2 linked regions of the Minwuia thermotolerans genome follow. The protein of the gene in region 1 binds, or shares a complex with, the protein of each later gene. Links are inferred from orthologs where the notes say so. Each region holds a gene or a part of one and is shown on either strand. Other genes may lie near its edges.

Evidence for each region.
Region 2: the proteins of groL (region 1) and metK are in contact, whole or in part, in a cryo-EM structure (PDB 8P4O), measured with the Escherichia coli proteins. The link is inferred for Minwuia thermotolerans from one-to-one orthologs.

Annotation. Positions count from the first base shown.
Region 1 is NZ_PIGG01000010.1:183,574-186,876, reverse strand. The notes cover bases 170-3,152. They hold groL (chaperonin GroEL), read left to right. Parts: upstream 170-827; coding sequence 828-2,477; downstream 2,478-3,152. Other genes in these bases: CWC60_RS02015 (SOS response-associated peptidase), read right to left, coding at 3,065-3,152; CWC60_RS02020 (DUF4864 domain-containing protein), read left to right, coding at 2,640-3,047; groES (co-chaperone GroES), read left to right, coding at 434-745. In the rest of the region: CWC60_RS02035 (usg protein), read right to left, coding at 1-152; more of CWC60_RS02015, read right to left, coding at 3,153-3,303.
Region 2 is NZ_PIGG01000018.1:2,058-5,329, reverse strand. What follows is about bases 118-3,069. They hold metK (methionine adenosyltransferase), read left to right. Parts: upstream 118-980; coding sequence 981-2,159; downstream 2,160-3,069. Other genes in these bases: CWC60_RS04090 (glycine/sarcosine N-methyltransferase), read left to right, coding at 2,214-3,069. Outside these bases: more of CWC60_RS04090, read left to right, coding at 3,070-3,272. UniProt on the Escherichia coli protein: Catalyzes the formation of S-adenosylmethionine (AdoMet) from methionine and ATP.

The sequences.
Region 1 (3,303 bases):
TCCAGGAACTGCCGTATCCGCGGATAGTCGGGCGCGAGGTCCATGGTCTGCCAGACGAACGTCTGGAGCAGTCCAGGGTGATCGGGCATGTGATAGAGGATTTCGGCGGTGGTCAGCCGGTAACCGGCAAGCTGCATCTCCATGTTCGTCATGGGCAATCTCCTCGATTTCCGATGGCATCGATCTCCATGGTGAGACGAGTTCTCCCATAGAGGCAATAAAAACATCGTTAAATCAATGTGTTAGCAACAGTGTTTCGTGAGTGCTGCCGAGCTGGCGGTGCGGGCTCGATGAAAACTCCGGAATTTTGCGCCGGTCGAGTTGACAGAAGGCTGCGCGGTGGTTATCTCCCGCTCACCTGTCGGCTAGCACTCGAGTAGAGTGAGTGCTAACGGAGGGAATACCAGATAATCCTACCTATGGAGGGTACCAGATGGGCTTTCGGCCTTTGCACGATCGCGTGCTCGTCCGTCGCGTCGAGTCGGAGGAGAAGACCGCGGGCGGCATCATCATTCCCGAGAACGCCAAGGAGAAGCCGAGCGAGGGCGAAATCGTCGCCGCCGGTCCGGGCGCGCGCAACGACCGGGGCGAGACCGTCGCCATGGACGTCAAGGCGGGCGACCGGATCCTGTTCGGCAAGTGGTCGGGCACCGAGGTCAAGATCGATGGCGAGGATCTCCTGATCATGAAGGAATCCGACATCCTCGGCGTGATCGAAGGTTCTGCGCAGGCGAAGGCGGCCTGAGCACCGGGATCGCCCGATCCGTGAAATGAAGCGCAGGCCGGACCCGCTGCCGGCCGCGAGCTGTATGGGAGATTGACGAAATATGTCCGTGAAAGACGTGAAATTTGGCATCGACGCCCGCACCAAGATGGCGAAGGGCGTCGAGACCCTGGCCGACGCCGTCAAGGTGACCCTGGGCCCCAAGGGCCGTAATGTGGTCATCGAGAAGTCGTTCGGCGCGCCGCGCATCACCAAGGACGGCGTCACCGTCGCCAAGGAGATCGAACTCAAGGACAAGTTCGAGAACATGGGCGCGCAGATGGTCCGCGAGGTCGCCTCGAGGACCAATGATGAAGCCGGCGACGGCACCACCACCGCTACCGTTCTGGCCGCCTCGATCATGCGCGAAGGCCTGAAGTCGGTTGCTGCCGGCATGAACCCGATGGACCTCAAGCGCGGCATCGACCTGGCCGTCGAGAAGGTCGTGGCCGATCTCAAGAAGCGCTCGACCGACATCACCACCAATTCGCAGGTGGCTCAGGTCGGCACGATCTCCGCCAACGGCGAGACCGACATCGGCGACAAGATCGCCGAGGCGATGGAGAAGGTCGGCAAGGAAGGCGTCATCACCGTCGAGGAGTCCAAGGGTCTGGAGACCGAGCTGGACGTCGTCGAGGGCATGCAGTTCGACCGCGGCTATCTCTCGCCGTACTTCGTGACCAACGCCGAGAAGATGGTTGCCGAGCTCGAGAAGCCCTACATCCTGCTGCACGAGAAGAAGCTGTCCAATCTGCAGCCCATGCTGCCGATTCTGGAGGCTGTCGTTCAGTCCCAGCGTCCGCTGCTGATCATCGCCGAGGACGTCGAGGGCGAGGCCCTGGCGACCCTGGTGGTGAACAAGCTGCGTGGCGGCCTGAAGATCGCCGCCGTCAAGGCGCCGGGCTTCGGCGATCGCCGCAAGGCCATGCTGGAGGACATCGCCATCCTGACGGGCGGCGAGGTGATCTCCGAAGATCTGGGCATCAAGCTGGAGAGCGTCACGCTCGACATGCTGGGCCAGGCCGAGCGCGTCACCATCAACAAGGAAGAAACCACCATCGTTGATGGCTCGGGCGAGAAGGAGAATATCCAGGCTCGCTGCGGCCAGATCCGCAAGCAGATCGACGACACCACCTCCGACTACGACCGCGAGAAGCTGCAGGAGCGGCTGGCCAAGCTGGCCGGCGGCGTTGCGGTGATCAAGGTCGGCGGCGCTTCCGAGATCGAGGTGAAGGAGAAGAAGGACCGCGTCGACGACGCCCTCCACTCCACCCGCGCCGCGGTCGAGGAAGGCATCGTTCCGGGCGGCGGCACCGCGCTGCTCTACGCCACGCGGGCGCTTGAAGGCCTCAAGGGCGCCAACAACGACCAGACCGTGGGCGTCGAGATCGTCCGCCGCGCCCTGCAGGCGCCGGCGCGTCAGATCGCCGAGAACGCCGGTGTCGACGGCGCCGTCGTGGCCGGCAAGCTGCTGGACCAGAAGGACGCCAACTACGGCTTCAACGCCGCGACCGAGAAGTACGAGAACCTGGTCAAGGCCGGTGTCATCGATCCGACCAAGGTGGTTCGCACCGCGCTGCAGGACGCCGCGTCCGTGGCCGGCCTGCTGATCACCACCGAGGCCATGGTCGCCGACCGGCCGGACGACAACAAGTCCTCCGGCGGCGGCATGCCCGACATGGGCGGCATGGGCGGCATGGGCGGCATGATGTAACCGGACGGCAAATCCGTCCGGGCGTCATCGCCCGAATGGCTCGAAGGGGAGGCCGCGTTCCGCAAGGGACGCGGCCTTTCCGCGTTTCGGCCCAGTGAATTGATCCGCCGGCGCCCGTTCTCGCGTATCCTGCCGGCAACGGAACAACCGGAGGATCTGGGCATGTGCATCCGCCTTCACGCCCTCGTGCTGGCGCTCTGTCTCGCCTGGCCGGCGCTGGCCGCGCCCGCCGACGAGATCCGGGCCGTCATCGAGGATCAGATCGCCGCCTTTCGCGCGGGAGACGGCGACCGCGCCTTCGCCCACGCCTCGCCGGCCATACAGGCGAAGTTCGGGTCGCCGGCGAACTTCATGGAAATGGTGCGGACCGGCTATCCGCAGGTCTACCGCCCGCGCGACATGCAGTTCCAGGCGGTCGAGGCGTTCGAGCATGTCACCGTCCAGGAAGTGTTCTTCTTCGGTCAGGACGGCTCGGCGGTCGTGGCGCGGTACTTCATGGAGATGAACGAGGCCGGCGCATGGAAGATCGCTGGGGTCGAGCTGCGGCAGGCGCCCGAACTCGGCGTCTGAATGTTGGTTGCCGCGTTTCAGGCGTCCACGGGCTCGATCAGATCGGCGTCGTCGTTGTGCACATTGCCCACCCGGGCAGAGACACGATAGGCCGTCACACCATCATTGGGCTTGGCCAGATCGAGCAACGCGTCCCGGCCGGCGTCCGGATCCAGCCAGGCGTCGTGGTCCGCGGCGTCGAGGATGACAGGCATGCGATGATGGATTTCGGCGATTCCGGGTGCGGCGTCCGTCGTCAGGATGGTGTAGCTGTCGA
Region 2 (3,272 bases), on another replicon or contig:
TACACCTGGCACAACGTCAAGCCGCAGGTCGACGAGGTGGAGTTTCCCGACGGCAAGCGGCTGATCCTGCTGGCGGAGGGGCGGCTGGTGAACCTGGGCTGCGCCACCGGCCATCCGAGCTTCGTGATGAGCGCGTCGTTCACCAACCAGGTGCTGGCGCAGATCGAGCTGTGGCGCAACCACGCCAAGTACGGCCTGGAGGTCTACGTGCTGCCCAAGCATCTGGACGAGAAGGTCGCCGCGCTGCACCTGGGCCGTCTCGGCGTCAACCTGACGAAGCTCTCCCCCGATCAGGCCCGCTATCTCGGCATCCCCGAAAGCGGACCCTACAAACCCGAACACTACAGGTACTGATCCGGACAACGGATGAACGGCCGGGACGGACCGGCCGGACGCGATATCGAGGAGCCGGCCCCGGCGACGGGGCCGGCTTTTTCTTGTCCGAGAACGACAGACAGGTGTCGCACATGCGACAGGCGCGGGCCGAAAACGGCGTTTGATGTCACATTTGCGACATTCAGTGCGGCGCGCGAGGCCGCGCGGCCGGGCCGCGCCCGCCCGGATTCGACTCAAGCCCGCCCTGCCGGGCGAGACCCAATTCGCCAAGCCATTGCTCTGCAAGGAATTTTCGGAAATCCGTCACCATAAGTAACGGAACCAAAGACCCATAACACAAAAAAAGTTGATGTCAAAGGTTATAAATTCAAACTTATGGGACTAGTCCATCCGATGACGGTAATCGCCAACTGAACGTCGAAAAACAAATCGGAAGCTGCTGTATGTGTGCATTCATGGGCCTTCCATGGATGGCTATTCTGGGCGATTGCACATGACAGAACGCTGTATTGACGGAATTCGTGGCATGTCTGCCGCGAGTTCTTGATCTTTTCAGGCCGCGTTTCGCGAGGGGCGGGGCCGGAGGAGGCTTGATCGGTCCGCCGCGGCCGGCCGCCGGAAACGCAAGACGAGGAAAACAGGACATGTCGCGCAATTACATCTTCACCTCCGAATCCGTGGGCGAGGGCCATCCCGACAAGATGGCCGACAACATCTCGGACGCCATTCTCGACGCCCTGCTGGCGGAGGATCCCAAGTCCCGTTCGGCCTGCGAGACCATGCTCAACACCGGCATGGCGGTGATCTCCGGCGAGATCACCACGACGGCGAAGGTCGACTACACGGATGTGGTCCGTCAGACGATCCGCGACATCGGATACGACGATCCGCGCTACGGCTTCGACGCCGACGGCTGCGCGGTGCTGGTGGCGCTGGACAAGCAGTCGCCGGACATCGCCCAGGGCGTCGACGAGGGCACGGGCCTCGACCTCGACCAGGGCGCCGGCGACCAGGGGCTGATGTTCGGCTTCGCCTGCCGCGAGACCGAGCACCTGATGCCGCTGCCCATCGATCTGGCCCACAAGCTGACCCGCAAGCAGGCCGAGGTGCGGCGCGCCGGCAAGCTGCCCTGGCTGCGCCCCGACGTGAAGAGCCAGGTTTCCGTGCGCTACGAGAACGACCGGCCGTCGGCGGTGGACGCGATCGTGCTGTCCACCCAGCACGATGACGGCGTCGACCACGCGACCATCCGCGAGGCGGTGATCGAGGAGATCGTCAAGCCCGTGCTGCCCGGCCGCTATGACGCCGGCGACATCACCTATCACATCAACCCCACCGGCAAGTTCGTGATCGGCGGCCCGGTCGGCGACTGCGGCCTGACGGGGCGCAAGATCATCGTCGACACCTATGGCGGCATGGGCCGTCACGGCGGCGGCGCCTTCTCGGGCAAGGACCCCTCCAAGGTCGACCGCTCCGCCGCCTACGCCGCGCGCTATGTCGCCAAGAACATCGTCGCCGCGGAACTGGCGGAAATGTGCGAGGTCCAGCTTTCCTACGCCATCGGCGTCAGCCAGCCGGTCTCCGTCGCGGTCAACACCTTCGGCACCGGCCGCATCGCCGAGGACACGATCTCGGCGCTGGTGCGCGAGCATTTCGACCTGCGCCCGAAGGGCATCGTGCAGATGCTCGACCTGCTCCGCCCGATCTACCGCAAGACCGCCGCCTACGGCCATTTCGGCCGCGACGACGCCGATTTCACCTGGGAGAAGACCGACCGCGCAGCCGCGCTGCGCCAGGACGCCGGCGTGGCCGCCGCCGAGTAGCCGCCGCGAGAGACCGCCGCGCGCCAGAAAAGCAAGTGATTGGAGTAACCCGCCATGCAGCAGCTACAGGACCTGCAGAACCCTGAGCTCCTCGCCACCGCGCAGGACTACAGCGAGGACGAGACCACGGACCGCGATTCCGGCCTCTACAGGGCCGAATACGTGATGTCCTTCGTCGAGAAGTGGGACGAGCTGATCGACTGGGAGGCCCGCGCCCGCTCGGAAGGCAAGTTCTTCATCCAGATGCTCCAGGCGCTGGGCGCCAACCGCGTGCTCGACGTCGCCTGCGGCACGGGCTTCCATTCGGTGCAGCTCATGCAGGCCGGCTTCGACGTCACCAGCGCCGACGGCTCGGCGGCGATGGTGGCCAAGGCCTTCGAGAACGGCAAGAAGCACGGCCTGATCCTGAAGACGGTGCAGGCCGACTGGCGCTGGCTGACGCGCGACATCGTCGGCACCTACGACGCCGTGGTCTGTCTGGGCAACTCGTTCACCCACCTTCATGACGAGGCCGACCGCCGCCGCGCCCTGGCCGAGTTCTACTCGGTGCTCGGCCCCGACGGCGTGCTGATCCTGGACCAGCGCAACTACGATTCGATCCTCGACGACGGCTTCAGCACCCAGCACAAGTACTACTATTGCGGCGAGCAGGTAACGGCGGAGCCGGAATATGTCGACGAGGGCCTGACGCGGTTCCGCTACACCTTCCCCGACGAATCGGTCTACCACCTGAACATGTTCCCGCTGCGCAAGAACTACACGCGGCGGCTGATCGGGGAAGCGGGCTTCCAGGCCATCAAGACCTATGGCGACTTCAAGGAAACCTACCAGGAGTCGGACCCGGATTTCTTCATCCATGTCGCCAACAAGGCCCATGCCGGGGTCGAGGAGATCAGCCCGCGCAAGGCCGCCTACGACAAGACCACGGCGGTGGCCGAGGACTATTACGACAGCTCCGACGCCGACGAGTTCTACTTCAACGTCTGGGGCGGCGAGGACATCCATGTCGGCATCTACGACAACTCGCCCGACATCCGCGAGGCCAGCCGCATCACCGTGGAGACCATGGCGGAGACGGTGGGCGAGATCCGTCCCGAGACCCGCATCATCGAC